DNA from 2 places in the Glaciecola sp. HA4-3 genome. Region 2 is predicted to be linked to the other one. Evidence: predicted binding sites of a transcription regulator. Region 2 holds the regulator's gene; the other holds the start of a gene.
What was found. The regulator NrdR, encoded in region 2, represses ribonucleotide reductase genes. The targets are predictions, from matches to a motif close to AAACACNANATNTNGTGTTT.
Positions count from the first base shown of each region.

Region 1: nrdA (class 1a ribonucleoside-diphosphate reductase subunit alpha) is a predicted target of NrdR. The motif match lies at 1,569-1,588, and genes of this name have one in related genera.

Region 1 is NZ_CM146340.1:1,556,926-1,567,881, reverse strand. Features, by position in the region: gene nrdA (class 1a ribonucleoside-diphosphate reductase subunit alpha) at 1-1,292, opposite strand, end outside; gene ubiG (bifunctional 2-polyprenyl-6-hydroxyphenol methylase/3-demethylubiquinol 3-O-methyltransferase UbiG) at 1,815-2,528, opposite strand; gene gyrA (DNA topoisomerase (ATP-hydrolyzing) subunit A) at 2,877-5,522, shown strand; gene serC (3-phosphoserine/phosphohydroxythreonine transaminase) at 5,592-6,677, shown strand; partial or broken gene aroA (3-phosphoshikimate 1-carboxyvinyltransferase) at 6,763-8,048, shown strand; partial or broken gene cmk ((d)CMP kinase) at 8,113-8,803, shown strand; partial or broken gene rpsA (30S ribosomal protein S1) at 8,897-10,572, shown strand; gene ACZ1G6_RS07400 (integration host factor subunit beta) at 10,663-10,941, shown strand.
Region 2 is NZ_CM146340.1:2,217,756-2,228,711, reverse strand. Features, by position in the region: gene ettA (energy-dependent translational throttle protein EttA) at 1-1,295, opposite strand, end outside; gene ACZ1G6_RS10590 (LpxD N-terminal domain-containing protein) at 1,436-1,921, shown strand; gene ACZ1G6_RS10585 (UDP-3-O-(3-hydroxymyristoyl)glucosamine N-acyltransferase) at 1,884-2,459, shown strand; gene glyA (serine hydroxymethyltransferase) at 2,598-3,854, shown strand; gene nrdR (transcriptional regulator NrdR) at 3,972-4,424, shown strand; gene ribD (bifunctional diaminohydroxyphosphoribosylaminopyrimidine deaminase/5-amino-6-(5-phosphoribosylamino)uracil reductase RibD) at 4,448-5,620, shown strand; gene ACZ1G6_RS10565 (riboflavin synthase) at 5,651-6,310, shown strand; gene ribBA (bifunctional 3,4-dihydroxy-2-butanone-4-phosphate synthase/GTP cyclohydrolase II) at 6,366-7,469, shown strand; partial or broken gene ribH (6,7-dimethyl-8-ribityllumazine synthase) at 7,567-8,044, shown strand; gene nusB (transcription antitermination factor NusB) at 8,045-8,467, shown strand; gene thiL (thiamine-phosphate kinase) at 8,468-9,445, shown strand; gene ACZ1G6_RS10540 (phosphatidylglycerophosphatase A family protein) at 9,451-9,942, shown strand; partial or broken gene dxs (1-deoxy-D-xylulose-5-phosphate synthase) at 9,973-10,956, opposite strand, start outside.

The DNA.
Region 1 (10,956 bases), 660 kb from region 2:
GCCACTTTCGGATCAAAGGGACTATGGGTATTGCAATGGTCGACATTTTGAAGATATATGCGCCCAGTATTTGCTCTTTCTTGCATAAACTGACCGAACAATTCAATCGCTTTTATTCTTGTTTTGCGAATAGAGTCGTCGTTCTCATATTTTACATAAAGCCTTTCGAATTCGTCTTGATCTGCAAAAAACGCATCATATAATCCAGGCACGTCAGATGGGCTAAACAGCGTGATATAATCATCTTTTATCATACGCGTGTACATTAATTTGTTGCATTGCACACCGTAGTCTAAATGTCTAACTCGATTCTCTTCGACACCTCTATTGTTTTTTAGGACCAACAAGGATTCAACTTCTAAGTGCCAAATTGGGTAGAACAAAGTTGCAGCACCACCTCTGACACCCCCTTGAGAGCAGCTTTTAACGGCTGTTTGGAAATGCTTATAAAAAGGAATGCATCCGGTATGAAATGCCTCGCCACCTCTTATTGGACTACCTAATGCTCTAATTCTTCCGGCATTGATGCCTATCCCAGCTCGCTGACTGACGTATTTTACAATTGCACTTGATGTAGCATTAATCGAATCAAGACTATCACCTGCTTCAATTAGCACACAGGAGCTAAATTGACGGGTAGGGGTTCTGACACCTGCCATTATTGGAGTAGGAAGCGATAGTTTAAACGTGGAAGCAGCATCATAAAAACGTTTGATGTAATCTAAACGAGTTTCTTTGTCATACTTTGCAAACAAGCATGCAGCTACCAGTACATAAAGAAACTGTGCACTTTCGTAGATTTCTCCGCTAACTCTGTTTTGCACCAAATATTTCCCCTCAAGCTGTTTGACGGCAGCATAACTGAAGTTCATATCACGGCTATGGTCAATTAGGGCATCTAATGCGTCAAATTCTGCATCTGTATAATCTTCTAATAGATGTTCGTCGTATTTGCCCGCTTCAACCATTTCATGGACATGTTTGGTCAGTTTTGGCGGCTCAAATTGTCCATAAGCTTTTTTGCGAAGATGGAATATCGCTAGTCTTGCTGAGAGGTATTGGTAATCAGGTGTCTCGGTAGTGATTAGATCTGCAGCTGATTTGATCAGGGTTTCGTGTATCTCTTCGGTTTTAATCCCGTTATAGAACTGTATTTGAGCCTTGATTTCAACTTGAGAAACCGACACATCTTCTAAACCTTTAGCTGCCCAAGTCACTACTTGATGTATTTTTTCTAAATCAATAGGCTCTTGCTGGCCATTACGTTTAGTCACAAGTAAATTATTGTTCATTATTTATATGCTCTTGTTTGTAATCAACATATAGAAAAGCCATCAAACTTGTTGGCAAGCATTGGAATTTCACATGTTGTTTTTGTTAATTATTGTGTGTTATTCATTTTTATTTTTTTAAAGCGTTCAAAGGGCTTTGTTGCTTTTTTAACTACACACTACGCGCAAATGCTTGTGGTACTAAACCTTTTTGGTTACCAAGCTGAGTAACCTTTTGACCAAACTGCATTAAAACTGACCAAACCGCATCAAAACTCAAACGTTTCAATTCATGGTATACACAAGATAGTGTGTATAGTGAGGATTTGCAACTACTATATGTAGTGTTTTGGCGAGAAGTTTTACTGTGTGTATTTCTGTTAGTATTGACTAACACCATAGGAACGAATCACAGAGTGATTTAGCAGATGCAAGACAATCTGAGCACTAGTTTTAGTAGCTAAAATATTTCGTTATATTGAATTTCATACTTATAACCAGAGTAACTTTTAACCAGCAGTGACTATCTTTGATTCAAATGAATTATATCACCACATCGCTCATTTTACAGGCGATAAAATAGTTCACATCAACATTTTTATCAGACAATAAGTATTCATTTTTTAAAGGGTTAAAATGCATGCCTGTCATTGTTATTGTTTGAAGCTGAGTTGCTTCAATCATTCGTGTCAGTTCTGCTGGAGTAATAAATTTATCGTAGTCATGTGTACCTTTAGGTACCATATTAAGCAAATACTCAGCACCTAAGATGGCCATAAGATATGATTTAGGGTTGCGATTTAGAGTTGAAAAAACAACAACTCCACCTGGCTTTACCAATCTGGCACAAGCATCTACTATTGAGCTAGGGTCAGGGACATGCTCAAGCATTTCCAAGCAACAAACAATATCATAATGCTGCGGATAGTTAAGTGCATGGTCTTCAGCGGTACTTAATAAGTATTCAAGATTAAGGTTTGATTCAAGAGCGTGTGATCGGGCAACCTCTAATGATGATTCAACCATGTCTAAACCACTAACGTTTGCACCTCGTTTAGCTAACTCTTCGCTTAAAATACCGCCGCCGCAACCAACATCTAAAATTGATTTATCAAATACGCCACCACATTGTTGTTCTATATAGTCGACTCTAAGCGGATTAATATCGTGCAAAGACTTAAATTCGCCAGTTTTATCCCACCATTTACTAGCTAGATCAGAGAACTTTGATAACTCGTTCGCATCAACATTACTCATTATTGTTATTCCTCAAAGTTAGTCTTGTAAAGTTGCAATTGATTTGTATGAATTTTAATCATTATTACGAATTAACCAAAATGCAATATTATATTACCCTATAAATACATGAATTTAAGCTTTGAACATGCATTTATATGCTACAAGTTTTGCTAACTTAGTGATAATATCTTAACCGTCGATGAATTTTTCTTGATGCACTATACAATGCGCAATCCTATCATTGGCAGACTAATAAAAATTGAGTTTGATAATAACAAAGTATTGGCATGCCAAGACTAACGTTCATTTCTACAATGAATAGGGTCATGGACAAAACCAACACACTAAAAAAGGACTATGCAGTTTATGACTGATAACGCCAAAGATATCTCTCCTATTAATATTGAAGAAGAGCTTAAAAATTCCTACCTTGATTATGCGATGAGTGTAATTGTCGGGCGGGCATTACCCGATGTAAGAGATGGACTCAAACCGGTGCATCGTAGAGTTTTGTTTGCGATGAATGAGCTTAAAAATGATTTTAATAAGCCATATAAAAAATCGGCAAGGGTCGTTGGTGACGTTATTGGTAAATATCACCCACATGGTGACTCGGCAGTGTATGACACGATTGTTAGAATGGCTCAACCTTTCTCTTTGCGTTATATGCTGGTCGATGGCCAAGGTAATTTTGGTTCGGTAGATGGCGACTCTGCAGCTGCTATGCGATATACCGAAATCAGAATGGCAAAAATAGCGCATGAGTTATTGGCCGATTTAGACAAAGAAACAGTCAATTTTGTCCCTAATTACGACGGACAAGAGCATATTCCAGAAGTCCTCCCTACAAAAGTGCCCAACCTATTAGTAAATGGGTCTTCAGGTATCGCTGTGGGAATGGCCACCAACATACCACCTCATAATTTAAATGAAGTCATTAATGGCACGATCGAGCTAATTAATAATCCTGATATCACCATTGAAGAACTGATTGATTTCATTCCTGGTCCAGATTTCCCAACTGCCGCAATTATAAGCGGGCGTCAAGGCATTATAGATGCCTATAAAACTGGTCGTGGGAAAATTTATCTACGTGCAAAAGCTGAAATTGAACAAGAAGATAATGGTAAAGAAACCATTATTGTTCATGAGATTCCTTATCAAGTTAATAAAGCTAGATTAATTGAAAAAATTGCAGAGTTAGTAAAAGAAAAGAAAGTTGAGGGTATTTCTGCCTTACGTGACGAATCTGACAAAGATGGAATGAGAATTGTCATTGAAGTTAAACGAAATGAATCAGCAGAAGTGTTACTTAACCACTTGTATGCCAATACTCAATTACAGACTGTATTTGGTATTAATATGGTAGCACTTGATAAAACGCAACCTAAAGTGTTTAACCTAAAGGAAGTGCTAGAAGCATTTGTGTTACATCGTCGTGAAGTAGTAACACGCCGTACAGTGTTTGAATTGAAAAAAGCACGCGATAGAGCCCACATTTTGGAAGGTCTAGCAATAGCCTTGGTCAATATTGACCCCATTATTGAACTTATTAAAGCATCACAAAGTCCTGCAGAAGCCAAAAAGCAACTGATTGCCAAAGGGTGGGCCTTAGGAGATGTTGCACAAATGCTTGAAAGAGCAGGTAATGATGCTGCTCGCCCGGATTGGCTAGCTGATGAGTTTGGTATTCGTGATGGGCAATACTTCCTAACAGAAGAGCAAGCTCAAGCCATTCTTGATTTGCGCCTCAACAAGCTTACTGGCTTAGAACATGACAAAATCCTTGATGAATATAAAGGTTTGATCGATATTATCGCAGAGTTACTTGAAATATTAGGTAGCTCAGTGCGTCTGATGGAAGTGATTACTGAAGAGTTAGAAAAAGTTAGAGATGAGTTTGGTGATGATAGGCGTACGGAAATTACTGCAGCTAGTCATGATATTGATATTGAAGATCTAATCGAGCGCGAAGATGTCGTGGTTACTTTGTCGCGCGAAGGTTATGTGAAATATCAAAAGCTATCAGATTACGAAGCGCAAAGACGTGGCGGAAAAGGAAAGTCCGCAACCAAAATGAAAGATGAAGACTTTATTGAAAAACTACTTGTGGCTAATACGCATGACCACATATTGTGTTTTTCAACACGCGGCAGACTCTATTGGCTTAAGGTCTACCAATTGCCTCTTGCCAGTCGAAACGCTAGAGGTCGTCCAATAGTGAATATTTTACCACTGGAAGATGGCGAACGAATTACTGCTATATTGCCAATCAAAGAGTTTGAAGAAGGCAAATATGTATTTATGGCCACCGCGAATGGCTCAGTGAAAAAGACAGAGTTAGTGCAATATTCTAGGCCACGTGCAAATGGAATTATTGCGGTTAATCTAAATGAAGGAAATGAACTTATTGGAGTCGATTTGACGGATGGTAGCAGCGAAATAATGCTGTTTTCTGATGCAGGTAAAGTCGTAAGGTTCAGCGAAGAGCAAGTTCGTCCAATGGGCCGCACTGCGACAGGTGTTAGAGGTATAAGAATTGCTGATAATGAGCGAGTTGTATCACTAATTGTCCCTAACGCTACTAACGATATTTTAACTGCGACTGAGAACGGCTATGGAAAGCGTACCCCAGTAACTGAATATCCTGCAAAGAGCAGGGCCACTAAAGGGGTCGTTTCGATCAAAGTTTCAGAGCGTAACGGCTTGGTTGTTGGTGCAGTGCAGGTCGATGAAAACGATGAAATGATGCTAATTAGCGATCAAGGCACATTAGTAAGAACAAGAGTATCTGAGGTATCGCGCGTTGGTCGTAACACTCAAGGAGTAACACTTATTCGTACCGGTGATGGCGAAAAAGTGGTTGCACTTCAAAAGATTGATGAAATTGTTGAAGAAGCAATTGAATTAGACGAAGACGGTAATCCAATTGCTGAGATGCCGGCCGAAACACTCACTGATACAAATAACACCGAAGCATCTCCAGATGATGATGTGGGTGAAAAAAATTGATATCAAATAGCTAGATAAAATTAGCAGCAAGTGTTCATTAGACCTTGCTGCTTTTTTATGGAAAACAAAATGAGCATATACAATTTTAGTGCAGGTCCTGCTGCACTTCCTAGAAGTGTTTTGGAAAAAGCACAACATGAATTGCTTGACTGGAATGGTCAAGGCAGTTCGGTAATGGAAGTAAGTCATAGAGGCAAACCATTTATTGAAGTTGCTCAGAAAGCTGAGCGCGATTTGCGAACCTTGATGAATATTCCCAATAATTACAAGGTGTTATTCTTACAAGGTGGAGGCCGAGGTCAGTTTTTCAGTGTCCCTTTGAACCTATCTCAGCGTGGCGATTTCTGTCAGCATTGGGTCACAGGGCAGTGGTCAGAGCTAGCCGTTAAAGAGGCACAAAAATATATGCGTACTGAAGTGGTAGCGAATAATCAAGTTCGCAACAATATCGTCAGTCCGCTTGAGCAAAAAGACTGGAAGGCAATTGATCAAAGTGCTGCATATTTTCATTATTGTACTAATGAAACAGTGGATGGGATTGAAGTGGACTTTATTCCACAAACTGGGAATGTACCTTTGGTGGCAGATATGTCATCAAACATTTTGTCAAAAGAAATAGACGTTAGTCAATTTGGCATCATCTATGCTGGCGCTCAAAAGAATATTGGTCCTTCAGGTTTGGCCTTGGTTATTGTCCGCGAAGACTTGATTGGACTTGAGCGAAGCGATACGCCGTCGATTTTCTCATATCAACAGCAGCTAGCGGCAGATAGTATGTATAACACTCCGCCCACCTTTTCGTGGTATTTAGCAGGTCTTGTGTTTGAATATTTGTTAGAACAAGGCGGATTGAACACTGTTGGGTTGTTAAATGAACGAAAAGCGAAACATTTATATACAACCATCGATAACAGTGACTTTTATGTCAACCATGTTGCGACACAATACCGTTCAAAAATGAATGTGACTTTTCACCTATCAAAGCCAGAATTAAACGAGGCTTTTCTCCAACAGGCTGATAAACGTGGATTGAAAGCCTTGAAAGGTCACCGCAATGTTGGTGGGATGCGTGCGAGTATTTATAATGCCATGCCGTTTGAAGGTGTTGAAGCGCTTTGCGAGTTTATGCTTGAGTTTGAAAAACAAAGCACTTAGACAGCACACGTAGATAAATCAACTACTTAAAGCACGCAAGTAAGTTAGGCAAAATATTAGTGGAGCTATTACAATGGAGTCCAAAGTGGAGCAATTAAGCTTATCTCCCGTTAAAAAAATCAATGGCATTATTCATCTACCTGAAGTAAAAGTCTCTCCAACAGGGCGCTTTTATTAGCAGCGATGAGCGAAGGTACCTCTGTTCTTCATAATTTACTCGATAGTGATGACATTCGTCACATGCTAAATGCATTAAGCGCGTTGGGTGTGAAATATGAGCTTTCCGATAACAATACCACTTGTCATATACAAGGAGTAGCAGGGGGCTTTTCATCGACAGAGCCTCTCACTCTGTTTTTAGGTAACGCTGGCACAGCAATGAGGCCATTGTGCGCAGTACTAGCATTTTGTGACCTTGATGTGATGTTAACTGGTGAACCACGTATGGAAGAACGTCCTATAGGTGATTTAGCAGACGAACTGATAGATGCTGGAGCAAAAATTACTTATCTTAAGGATATAGGATTCCCTCCATTACGTATTCAACAATCACAAATCGACAAGAGAGAATTTGACATCGACGGTAGTGTTTCAAGCCAATTTCTTACCGCGTTGTTAATGGCTGTTCCTCTTTTAAATGATGACGTGTCAATTGATATAAAAGGCACTTTGGTATCGAAACCATATATAGATATAACCCTTAATAGTATGCAGGCTTTTGGTGTTGAGGTTATTAATCACAATTATCAAAAGTTTGAGATTAAAGGCGGGCAACGATATATCGCCTGTTCAAATTTTTTAGTTGAAGGAGATGCATCTTCTGCATCTTATTTTTTGGCGGCAGCTGCAATAAAAGGAGGAACTGTCGAGGTCACTGGAATAGGAAAGCATTCTATACAGGGCGACATTCAATTTGCAGATGTATTAGCCAAAATGGGGGCTGATGTTGAGTGGTTTGATGACCGAATTCGAGTTAGCCGCAAAAATTTGACTGCCGTTGATATGGATATGAATCATATACCAGATGCAGCAATGACAATCGGAACGACAGCTTTGTTTGCAAAAGGTGTGACGACTTTACGAAATATTTATAATTGGCGAGTTAAAGAGACCGATAGGCTATCAGCGATGGCAACTGAGTTAAGAAAAGTAGGCGCCCAAGTCGAAGAGGGTGAAGACTATATCAGTATTACGCCTCCGCTTGAATTACAGCATGCTTGTATAGATACATATGATGACCATCGTATAGCGATGTGTTTTTCCTTGGTGAGTCTTGATGATAAGTGCGGAGTAACGATTAACGATCCAAAGTGTACGTCAAAAACCTTCCCCAATTATTTTAAGGAGTTCGCCAAGCTTTCTACTAACTAAGTTGGCACTATCTGTTCAAGGTAGGTATAATCCGCGTCAAATTTTTCAGGTAGGAAAATAGTTCATGCAAACATTGCATATAGTAACTGTCGACGGACCAAGTGGCGCAGGCAAAGGAACACTAAGTAGTATGCTCGCTGATGCGTACAAATGGCATTTTCTTGATAGCGGTGCAATTTATCGTGTTTTGGGTGTTGCAGCCTTGCACCATGGTATAGAGTTATCAGACGTTGCTGGTCTGCACCCACTTGCGAATGGACTAGATGTCACTTTTCCCATTACATCTGACGGTACAAGGGTTATTTTAGAAGGTGAAGATGTTACCGATGATATTAGGACTGAAGATGTTGCTAGTGCCGCATCTAAAGTTGCTGCAATCCCACTTGTTAGAGAAGCATTGTTACGTCGACAAAGAGCGTTTGCACAAGCGCCTTGGTTTGGTTGCTGATGGCAGAGATATGGGGACAGTGGTATTCCCAGAAGCTAGTGCTAAAATTTTTCTTAGCGCAAGCGCCGAAACACGCGCCCATCGGCGTTATGAGCAGTTGAAAAGTAATCATCAAGGTGTTACAATCTCGCGCCTTTTGGCTGACATACAGGCAAGAGACGAACGCGATCGCAACAGAAAAGTGGCTCCATTAGTACCTGCACAAGGTGCATTGGAGATTGATTCTTCTGACATGACGATATCGCAAGTGTTTGAAAAAGCTAAGTATTTTATTGATAAAAAAATACATGGTGATTTAACCGCATAGCGTACTATTTGACCAAGTTTAGGATGAACTAGGTACTTTATTAACAACCCCGACATTCTGGATTGAATGAGCGGATTAACTTAGATATTAAATATGACTGATAATTTTGCAGATCTTTTTGAAGAAAGCCTTCAACAACTAGAAACTCGCCCCGGTGCCATCGTAAAAGGCACAGTAGTATCAATAGATAAAGACATTGTTCTTGTTGATGCTGGTTTGAAATCAGAAAGTGCTATACCTGCCGAGCAGTTCAAAGCTGCAGACGGTTCACTAGAAATTGCTGTTGGTGATTCAGTAGACGTCGCGCTTGACGCTGTTGAAGATGGCTTTGGTGAAACTATTCTATCTCGTGAAAAAGCCAAGCGTCATGAAGCTTGGGTAGAGCTAGAAAAAGCTTATGATGAGAAAGCAACTATCAAAGGTATAATCAATGGAAAAGTCAAAGGTGGCTTTACTGTTGAAGTGAATACTGTACGTGCTTTCCTACTAGGCTCTTTGGTTGATGTACGCCCAGTTCGCGAAACCAACCATTTAGAAGGTAAAGAATTAGAATTTAAAGTAATCAAGTTAGATGCCAAACGCAACAACGTAGTTGTATCGCGTCGTGCAGTAATTGAAGCTGAAAGCAGTGCAGAACGCGACCAGTTGCTAGCTAACTTGGAAGAAGGTGATGAAGTTAAAGGTATTGTTAAGAACCTTACAGACTACGGTGCATTCGTAGATTTAGGTGGCGTTGACGGTCTTTTACACATTACTGACATGGCTTGGAAACGTGTTAAACACCCAAGCGAAATTGTTAACGTTGGTGATGAAATCAACGTAAAAGTATTGAAGTTTGATAAAGAAAAATCTCGCGTTTCACTTGGTATGAAGCAAATGGGAAGTGATCCTTGGCAAGAAATTGCTAATCGCTACCCAGAAGGCTCTAAGCTAAGTGGCGCTGTGACTAACTTAACTGATTACGGTTGTTTTGTTGAAATTGAAGATGGCGTTGAAGGTCTAGTACACGTTTCTGAAATGGATTGGACAAACAAAAACATTCATCCGTCTAAAGTAGTTAATCTAGGTGACGTTGTTAACGTTATGGTTCTAGAAATTGACGAAGAACGTCGTCGTATTTCTTTAGGCCTTAAGCAGTGCATCGATAATCCTTGGGAAACCTTCGCTAAGTCACACGAAAAAGGTGATAAGGTTTCTGGTAAAATTAAATCAATCACTGATTTTGGTATATTTATCGGTCTTGATGGTGGAATCGATGGTCTTGTTCACTTGTCTGACATTTCATGGCAGAAGCAAGGTGAAGAAGCCGTTCGTGATTATAAGAAGGGTGACGAAATTAGTGCTGTAGTACTTCAAGTTGACCCTGAGCGTGAGCGTATTTCACTTGGTGTTAAACAAATCGAAGAAGACCCGTTCAATAAGTATCTGACAGATAACAAGAAAGGTGCTATTGTTAATGGAACAGTAATCGAAGCCGATGCTAAAGGTGTAACTGTTCAACTTGCTGAAGAAGTTGAAGGTTATATTCGTATTGGTGACTTATGGCACGTGAAAGAGTCGAAGACGCTGGTGAAGTAGTGAAGGTAGGTGATACTATCGATGCTAAATACACAGGTGTTGATCGTAAGAATCGCGTAGTTAACTTGTCGGTTAAAGCTAAAGATCAAGCAGATGAGAAAGAAGCGCTTGATAAAGTAAATAACCAAAGCGATGATGCTGGTTTTGCTAACGCAATGGCTGAAGCATTCAAAGCTGCAAAAGGCGAGTAATTGCTCAAATCGGAGCGGCGAATTAGCCGCTCCATCTTACCCTTTCATTCCTAGGTTACATTACCCAATTTAGACAAACGGAGTAATCACGTGACCAAATCTGAACTTATTGAACGCTTAGCTGTTCGCACTGCATCTATCCAAGGTAAAGAACTAGAAGACTCAGTAAAAGAGTTACTAGAACAAATGGCTCAAACCCTACAAAAAGGTAGTCGTATTGAAATACGAGGATTTGGTAGCTTTTCTTTGCACTACAGAGCTCCACGTGTCGGTAGAAATCCCAAGACAGGCGAAAAGGTAGAGTTAACCGGTAAACATGTACCCCATTTTAAAGCGGGTAAAGAATTACGAGATAGAGTTGATCTCTAGCATAACTAACATTCA
Region 2 (10,956 bases):
TTAAAACGACTGCAATATGCACGACTATTTATCTCAAAGTTACCAATTTTAACAATATCTTGGCCGTCTGAGATTTCTTGATATACTGTTTTGCTTTCGTCCATGTGATCTCTAAATTGATCAACGCTGGCGACTTGTACTGTTTCGCCTATTATGATTTCGCCTGAATCGGGACTTTCATTATTCGTTATCATTCTAAATAAAGTGGATTTACCTGCACCATTAGGGCCGATAATACCCACTATGGCGCCTTTAGGTACAGTAAATGACAAGTCATCTATCAACAGTCTATCGCCATAAGATTTAGAAAGGTTTTTAATTTCGATAACTTGGTCACCAAGTCGCTCACCTGGCGGTATAAATAATTCGTTTGTCTCGTTACGTTTTTGGTAATCACCGGTGCTGAGTTCTTCAAATCGTGCCATGCGAGCTTTACTTTTTGCATGTCGGCCTTTGGGGTTCGTGCGCACCCATTCAAGTTCTTGTTTAATTGATTTTTGGCGAGCATTTTCTGTACGTTCTTCTTGTTCAAGTCTTGCGTCTTTTTGTTCAAGCCAACTTGAATAATTACCTTCCCAAGGAATACCTTCGCCTCTATCTAGTTCCAGAATCCAGCCAGCAACATTATCCAAGAAATATCGATCGTGGGTAATGGCAACTACTGTCCCTTCGTAATCGTGTAAAAAGCGCTCTAGCCAAGCGACAGATTCAGCATCTAAGTGGTTAGTAGGTTCGTCAAGTAATAGCATTTCAGGTTTTTCCAAAAGTAACTTACACAACGCAACGCGACGTTGTTCACCACCTGAAAGTTTACTTACATCCGCGTCCCAAGGGGGCAAGCGCAATGCATTTGCTGCCCGCTCAAGTGCGTTTTCTATATTATGGCCATCTTTGGATTGAATAATAGCTTCAAGTTCACCTTGTTCCTTTGCTAACGCATCAAAGTCCGCGCCTTCTTCAGCATAAGCAGCGTAGACTTGGTCAAGTCTTGCAAGTGCATCAATTACATCACTGACAGCAAGTTCAATATTGCCCCTGACATCTTTTGTTTCATCAAGTTTAGGTTCTTGCGGAAGATAACCAATTTTTAAATCGCTTTGGGGCCTAGCTTCCCCTTCGATTTCTTGATCAATACCGGCCATGATTTTGAGTAAGGTTGACTTACCTGCGCCGTTTAAGCCAAGAACACCTATTTTGGCACCTGGGAAAAAGCTTAAGCTAATATTTTTTAAAATGTGACGATTGGGTGGGACAATTTTACCCACTCTATGCATGCTATATACGTATTGTGCCATTGGTTTGACTTTCCTAGCTAAAAACGTGAACTATGTTGTATGTAGTGTAGCGTAGATCATATCTTTGTTTAAGAACTACTTAGCGAAGATTTTGTGATACCCTACATTTTTATGCGTATTGTTTTTTCAAGGAATTATCCATGTCTTTCACACTTGAACAAATTGCTGAACATATTAACGGCGAAATCATAGGTGATCCATCTAAAACGATTACTGAAATGGCTAATCTGCTCACTGCAAAGTCTCATCAACTTACCTTTTTATCGAATAAGAAATTTGCCGAACAACTCTTTAGTACTCAAGCTGGTGCTGTTATTTTGCGAAAAGCAGATCTAGAGCATTATTCAGGTGACGCAATTGTAGTTGACGACCCCTATGTGGGTTTCGCATTAGCAAGTCAACTCTTATATATAGCGCCTTCAGTTAAAACAGGTATTGCAACTACTGCGTTCGTCCACCCAACGGCAACATTAGGAAAAAATGTCACCGTAAGTCATGGGGCGGTAATCGAAGCAGGAGTCGAAATTGGTGACAACAGCGTGATTAGCGCTAACTGTGTTATTGGCGAGTTCGCAAAACTGGGAGAAAATGTCTTCTTGCACTACAGGTGTTATTGTTTATCATAAAGTGGAATTGGGTGACCGTGTGTCTATCCACAGTAATGCAGTAATAGGTTCAGATGGTTTTGGTTATGCAAATAACAAGGGCCAATGGATAAAAATTCCGCAAACAGGCACGGTGATTGTGGGCAACGATACAGAAATCGGCTCTCATGCAAATATTGACCGAGGGGCATTGGACAATACTGTGATTGGTAAAAACGTCATTATTGATTCTTTGGTGCATATTGCTCATAACTGTCATATTGATGACCATGCTTGTTTATGTGGACAAATGGGGATGGCTGGCAGTACAAAAATTGGGAAATATTCAGTGTTAGGTGGTCATGTTGCGGTAAATGGGCACATTACTATAGGTGATAAGGTGCAAATTACAGGCAATACAATGGTGACCAAAAGTCTTTCTGAACCGGGTGTTTACTCTTCAGGGATGCCAGCATTGCCAAATAAAGAGTGGTTAAAAAATGCAGTCCAACTTCGCCAAATTAATAAATTAGTTGAACGCGTGAAAGCCCTCGAAGCCCAAGCAAAAGAACAAGAGTAGGCAAGACTAATCGCTTGGTAAAGGTGTTTACACAAAAAGCATTTGTTATTGTTATAGAGTCTATACAAAACGAATAAAATCGCTACAATATCGCGCCATACACACGACGAAAATCACGCGAAAGCTACAGGAGCCTTTATGTTATCTAGCAATATGAGCATTGCCGAGTTTGATCCAGAATTATCAGCGGCAATGGAAGCAGAAAAACAAAGACAGGAACATCATATTGAATTGATAGCGTCTGAAAACTATTGTAGCGCCAGAGTATTGGAAGCACAGGGTTCTCAGTTGACTAACAAATATGCTGAAGGATATCCAGGTAAACGTTATTACGGTGGCTGTGAGCATGTTGATGTCGCAGAGCAACTTGCTATCGATAGAGCGAAGGAGCTATTTGGGGCTCAATACGCTAACGTGCAGCCACATTCTGGCTCACAAGCAAACACGGCTGTGTTTATGGCGCTTATTGATGCAGGGGATACTGTACTAGGAATGAGCCTAGCTGATGGTGGGCATTTGACACATGGTGCCCATGTGAATTTTTCGGGTAAAACATATAACGCAGTGCAATATGGTTTGCACCCAGACACCGGTATTATCGATTATGAAAAAGTAGAAGCGCTTGCTTTGGAGCATAAACCAAAAATGATCATTGGTGGTTTTTCTGCTTATTCTGGTATTGTTGATTGGGCAAGGTTTCGCGAAATTGCAGACAAAGTCGGCGCTTATTTGTTAGTCGACATGGCACACGTTGCTGGCTTGGTAGCTGCTGGTGAATATCCTAGTCCAATCCCTCACGCCCACGTTGTAACTACTACAACACATAAAACATTGGCAGGCCCTCGTGGAGGCTTGATTTTGTCGGCATGCGGTGATGAAACACTTTATAAAAAATTCAATAGTGCAGTCTTTCCTAGTAACCAAGGCGGCCCGCTGTGTCATGTAATAGCGGCAAAAGCGGTGGCGTTCAAAGAAGCATTGGCACCTGAATTTAAGACATATCAACAGCAAGTGCTAAAAAATGCAAAAACAATGTGTAAAGTGCTGCAAGATAGAGGGTACAAGGTCGTGTCTAACGGCACCGAGAATCACTTGTTTCTACTTGATTTGATTGACAAAGATATTACCGGTAAAGATGCGGATGCAGCGCTAGGCAATGCCAACATTACCGTCAATAAAAATGCCGTACCTAATGATCCTCGTTCTCCATTTGTCACCAGCGGCTTAAGAATCGGAACGCCTGCAATTACAAGACGTGGTTTTGGTGAAGCAGAAGCGGCCCAAGTCGCTACTTGGATTTGTGATGTACTAGACAATATGGGCGATGATAGTGTTATACAAAGAGTGAAAAGCGAAGTGGTAACACTGTGCGAAAAACACCCTGTTTATGCCTAATATAGAGCTTAAGTAAGCAACAAAGCCGGATTACGTCCGGCTTTATCGTTAGTGAAGACCGAACCGGTTTGGTAAAGGCTAAACCTATAATGATGTACTGTCAGTTAAGGGTGAAATATGTTTTGTCCGTTTTGTAGCGCGCAAGAAACGAAAGTAATTGATTCTAGATTAGTGGCCGGTGGTGAACAAATTCGCAGAAGACGTCAATGTATTGTTTGTTCTGAGCGATTTACTACATTTGAGCAAGCAGAGCTTGTAATGCCCAAAGTTATCAAGCGTGATAAAACACGAGAACCCTTTAATGAAGATAAGCTTAATGCAGGCTTAACAAGAGCTCTTGAAAAACGGCCTGTAAGTACAGAATCAATAGACAGAACCATCGCGCGAATCAAATCAGAACTTAGAGCAACGGGCGAAAGAGAAGTTAAAAGTGAATTCATAGGTGAGCTGATAATGAGCGCACTTAAAAACTTAGATAAAGTCGCATATGTTCGTTTTGCGTCTGTGTATCGTTCATTTGAAGATATAAAAGAGTTTGGTGAAGAAATAGCTAAACTCTCAGATGACTAGCGTGTCGTGGGGTAACGAAAACCATGTTTAATGAACACGATACCGACATGATGAATAAAGCACTTGCTTTAGCAAATATCGGGAGATTCTCTACCACGCCAAACCCGAGTGTCGGTTGTGTTATTTGTGATGATAATGATGCAATCATTGGACAGGGATTTCATAAAAAAGCAGGGGGCAAACACGCTGAAATTGAAGCTCTCGATTCTATTGCATCTCAAAACCTTTCAAAACTAACAAATGCAACAGTTTATGTAACACTTGAGCCTTGCGCGCACTATGGCAAGACTGGTCCTTGTGCTCAAGCATTAATAAACGCTAATGTAAAACGTGTAGTTGTTGCCTGTGTGGATCCTAATAAACAAGTGGCAGGTAAAGGCATTAAAATGCTTGAAAGTGCAGGAATAAAAGTTGAGTGTGGACTTTTGGCCGAGCAAGCAAAACAGATTAATCGCGAATTCTTTCATCGAATGGTACATGGGGTACCTTTTGTAACGGTCAAACTTGCTGCCAGCATAGATGGTAAAACGGCCTTGGCTGATGGTCAAAGTCAATGGATTACGAGTAAAGAAGCTAGACAGGATGTTCAATTGCATCGCGCGCAAAGTTGCGCCATTATCTCGGGGTCAGGTACCGTTATATTTGATGATCCACGCTTAAATGTTCGTGTAGATGAATTACCTGATGACAAAATTCTTCACTTAGGCCACAAAATAGATGTGGCCGATGCCTTTAGCTGGCGAGATAAGCAGCCCTTGCGCGTTATTATTGATGGGCGTAATCAATTGCACGATAAACTAAATGTTTGCAAGGATGGCTATGCGACACTGGTCTATAATAGTGATTCGAACGTTAACATAGGGCAATCAGCGCACAGTCATCAGGTGCTTGAGCAAGTTCAAATGCCCAGTGTTGAGCACGATACACGAGTTGATTTAAAGGCAGTTTTAAAAGACTTGGCATCACGAGATATTAATCATGTCTGGGTAGAAGCTGGTGAGAGACTATCAGGAGCCTTAATAAGTCAAGGTTTGGTAAACGAACTGATTATCTATCAAGCCCCTAAAATTTTAGGTAGTCAAGCCAAAGGCTTGACTGAGATAGTATCGCCTGAGGTGTTAGCTGACGCAATAAATGGGCGATTTGCTAGTCTGGAAAAAATCGGTCCCGATATTAAAGTTATTTTAGCGTTGTAAAATCATAGTCCCAAAAGGATAAATAAACGAATGTTCACAGGCATTATAGAAGCAACAGGGGAAATCACATCACTTAAAGATTTAGGTGATAATTATCGTTTAGTCGTTAACACAGGCAAACTTGATACCTCGGATGTACATTTAGGAGATAGCATTGCCACTAGCGGAGTTTGTCTAACGGTTGTAGATAAGGGTGAGAATTTTTACGCTGCAGATGTTTCAGCCGAAACGATAAAATATACTGGTTTTGCTCATTATCAAGTAGGTAACAAAGTTAACCTTGAAAAAGCGATGCGAGCTGATAGCCGCTTTGGTGGTCATATTGTCAGCGGGCATGTTGACGGCCTTGGCACAGTCCAAGCTATTAACGAGCACAGTAACTATGTCGAGATTTGGATAAAAGCCCCTGATGATTTAGCAAAATATATTGCGCACAAAGGCTCTATCACTGTTGATGGCGTCAGTTTAACAGTTAATGAACTTGACGGTGCATCGTTTATGCTTTGGTTAATTCCTCATACACTACAAGAAACCGTTATAGGTGGATACAAAGTTGGCACTAAAGTAAACTTAGAAGTAGATGTTGTTGCTCGATATTTAGAGCGCTTACTTCAAGGTGACAAAGCAGCTGATTCGTCAAATAATGATATCAGCATGACTTTTTTGGCTGAGCATGGCTATTTAAAATAAACAGATAGTAAACACTTAATATTCTAAAACCGTTACCACACACTGAGATAGTAGAATGGCACTTAATAGTACGGCAGAAATAATTCAAGATATAAAACTAGGCAAAATGGTCATTCTAATGGATGACGAAGATCGAGAAAATGAAGGCGACTTGATCATGGCTGCCCAGCATGTAACGCCTGAGGCCATCAACTTTATGGTTACACACGCCCGTGGTTTAGTTTGCTTGCCAATGACGCAAGACAGATGTAAGCGCTTAAAATTACCGCTTATGGTAGATAACAACGCTGCTCAGTTCTCTACTAATTTCACCGTTTCAATTGAAGCTGCAACAGGTGTTACCACAGGGATATCCGCTGCTGATAGAGCACGTACTGTTTTAGCTGCAGTTGATGAAAATGCCTCAAGCGATGATATCGTCCAGCCTGGGCATATTTTCCCATTGATTGCCAAAGAAGGTGGTGTATTAAATAGGGCTGGGCATACTGAGGCAGGCGTAGATTTAGCTCGCTTGGCTGGGTGCGAGCCTGCCAGCGTGATTGTTGAAATTTTGAATCCAGATGGCAGTATGGCGCGAAGACCTGAACTTGAGGTCTTTGCCAAAGAACATGATTTGAAGATAGGCACAATTGCTGATCTTATCGAATACCGTAATTTAAATGAGACCACTATTGAAAAGGTAGCTACCTGCAAATTACCCACAACATTTGGTGAGTTCGATCTTCATACTTTTAAAGATTCAATAGACCAACAAATACACTTTGTTTTGCAAAAAGGTGAAGTAAATACACAACAACCAACATTGGTACGTGTTCACCTGCACAACACTTTTAGTGATTTACTTGGTTCTACGCGCGCCATTAATCGGTCATATTCACTCAATAATGCTATGGAAAAAGTGGCTAATGAAGGGGGAGTCATTGTTTTGCTTGGTAAAGAAGAAGATCTGATTGGCCAAGTAAAGCAATTTGAAGCAGAAGACAATAACGAGGTGGGAAAATCTAAAATGTGGGAAGGGTCTTCTCGGACTGTAGGCGTAGGGAGTCAAATCTTAGCGAGTCTAGGTATCAAGAAAATGCGTCTACTAAGCAAGCCCGTCAAGTATTCTGCTCTATCAGGATTTGGTCTTGAAGTGGTTGAATACGTTGAAAGTGATTAGCATAGCATTTGCTAACGACACATAAGCATTAAAAAAGGCGACTAGTCATATAGCAGTGTGCTATACTTTGCGCCCAAAATTATCAGGAGTACTCTAGATGCAGGTTATTGAAGGTAATATTCGCGCGACAGGCAAGAAATTTGCTGTAATTGTCTCAAGATTTAATAGTTTTGTAGTAGAAAGTTTGTTGGAAGGTGCGCTAGATACTTTAGAACGACATGGCGAAGTGAATCCTGATGATATTACTCTTGTAAGAGTGCCTTAGCGCTTATGAGTTACCCATCGTAGCAAAGAAGCTGGCTCAAAAAGGTGGTTTTGACGCGATAATCGCGCTTGGCGCCGTAATACGAGGCGGAACACCTCATTTTGATTTTGTTGCTGGTGAGTGTAATAAAGGGCTTGCTCAAGTATCGCTAGACGCTACGATTCCGGTAGCGTTTGGTGTAATTACCACGGATTCAATTGAACAAGCAATCGAACGCTCAGGCACAAAAGCTGGAAATAAAGGCTCTGAAGCGGCGCTTGGGGCACTTGAAATGGTAAATGTAATTAGTGCGATTGACGAGGCTTTATAAGTGAAACCTGCCCATAGAAAGCAAGCACGTGTGCTTGCTTTACAAGCTTTGTACGCTTGGTTGTTAAGTGGAAACGATATGCAGCAAATTGAGCTGACTATGGCCACTACTAATGACATGAAAAAAGTAGATATGGAATATTTTCAAGCCATCCTTGCTGGGGTGTCACAAGACCCAGAACGAATTGATAAAGCGTATAAAGCTTATCTAGGTAGGCTACCTGAAGAGTTAGACCCCATTGAAAAATCAATTATGCGTCTTGCGACCTTTGAACTATTAGAACGTATCGATACACCATATAAAGTTGTTATTAATGAATCTATCGAGTTAGCTAAGACGTTTGGCGCTGAAGAAAGTCATAAATTTATAAATGGTGCATTAGATAAAGCTGTCAAAACCTTAAGAGCCAACGAAAGAACCTAAATGGCGAACGAATTTGACTTAATAAAGCAGTATTTTGCAAATCCAACTTATGCGAGAAAAGATGTCAATGTTGGAATTGGAGACGATGCTGCAGTAACAATGCCCCCTCCTAATCAATTATTGGTCACGACCACTGACACCATGATTGAGCATGTTCACTTCTTAGCAGGCACCAAAGCCAGCGACTTAGCTGAAAAAATTGTTGCAGTAAATCTTAGCGATTTGGCCGCAATGGGAGCTGAACCTGCATGGCTGAGTCTATCATTGGCGATGCCTGAGGCTGACGAGCGGTGGCTATCTGATTTTGCAAAACGTTTATTTGAACTAACCGAATACTATTCGGTTCAATTGATAGGCGGGGATACTGTTAAAGGGCCACTTTCGATTACCATCACAGCACAAGGTTTTGTGCCGCCCGATAGCATGCTTAAAAGAAGTGGTGCAGCAAAGGATGATTGGATTTTTGTTACTGGAACCTTAGGTGATGCTGGTGCTGGCCTCGACATACTCATGGGTAAGCTTGATATCCAGGATAAGCAAGCAAGGGAATATCTAATAAAAAGACATCTTACTCCAACACCACGCATTCTTGCTGGCACTAGCTTAAGGCGTTTAGCAAGCGCTTGTATTGATATTTCAGATGGCTTACTCCAAGATGTACAACATATTGCTAATGCGTCTAATACCGGCGTGCTTTTACACTTAGAAAAGTTACCTCTGTCTCCAGCCTTAGGTGAAAATGTGGCTGAATTGAATGATGCACTTAAATATGCAACCACCGCTGGTGATGATTATGAACTGTTGTTTACCGTCTGTGAAGAGCATCGAACAGCAGTATTAAATGCATTAGACAGCTACGCAATCGATTATGCATGTATTGGCCAAATGACAGGGGCCACAGGGAAAGTCGATGTGCGATTAGAAAATGAAACCTATGCGCTTGAGGAGTCTCAAAGTGCAGGTTATAAACACTTTTAAATACGATGCTTAAAGAACATCGCGACAAAGTAAGCCTTTATAAACCTAGTCACTTTCTAGGTTTTGGTTTTGGGACCGGTTTAATTCCATTTATGCCCGGCACCATGGGGTCATTAGCTGCAATCCCTCTAATATTCGGTATGTCCTTTTTACCTAGTTACCTTTTTCTCATAGTGACGATATTGAGTATTTTGTTAGGCATTTTTATTTGCGAAAACGTAAGTAAGGATTTAGGGGTACATGATCATGGTGCCATTGTGTGGGATGAAATTGCGGGCATGATGCTAGTATTCATTTTTATAGATATTAATTGGCACACCCTTTTAGTAGGGTTTCTTCTTTTTAGAGTCTTTGATATATGGAAGCCTTGGCCAATAAGCTTTTTCGATAAAAACATTCATGGCGGCTTTGGTATTATGATTGACGATATCGTAGCTGGTATATTCGCAATGTCTGCCATGCACCTAGGTTACTTTTTATTAGCTAACTATTTCTAGTTAGCTAAATATTGCGTCCAATTTTTTGGTTTATGCTAAAAACCGGTCTATGGCGTCTAGAATACCATTACAATCAATACCAAGCTCCGCGTACATTTCTTGTTGCGTACCTTGCATAATAAATTTATCAGGCAAACCAAGCATAAGCACATGTGCCAAGACTTTATTAGCATGCAAGGTTTCCATTACAGCACTGCCTGCTCCTCCTTTAATTGCGCCATCTTCTAATGTGACTAGTAACTCATGTTCGTTTGCTAGTGCAATTATTGCCGCTTCATCAATCGGTTTTACAAAGCGCATATCAACAACGCTATAATTAGCGCGCTCAGCAGCTTTCAGGGCTTCTGGTAGAAGTGTTCCAAAATTAAGAATAGCGACTTTTAAACCGCTTTTTAAACGCTTACTTTTTCCTATTTCAAGCGCTTCCATTTCTTCTTTTGGCGTAACGCCTATACCTGCTCCTCTGGGGTAACGAACAGATGCCGGTTGTTGTGCAATATGTCCAGTGTATAGCATTTGGCTACATTGCTGTTCATCGCTTGGGGTCATGATAATCATATTAGGGATGCATCTTAGATATGGGATATCAAAAGCACCTTGGTGAGTTGGACCATCAGCGCCAACAATTCCAGCGCGGTCGATGGCAAATAAAACGGGTAGGTTCTGTAGGGCTACGTCATGAATCAATTGGTCATATGCACGTTGTAAAAACGTTGAATAAATAGCAACAATGGCATGCTTACCTTCTCGCGCTAATCCTGCCGCAAGTGTTACAGCATGCTGCTCAGCAATTGCTACATCAATATATTGTTCCGGATAAGTTTGTGAAAATTTCACCATACCAGAGCCTTCACGCATCGCAGGAGTAATTGCTACTAGATCTTTGTCATTTGCCGCCATATTGCACAGCCAGTTGCCGAATATTGCGGAAAAAGTTGGCGAGCTAGGCTTACTTTTAGGAAATTCTTGGGTGGTATGATCAAACTTAGGAACGGCATGCCATTTAATTGGATC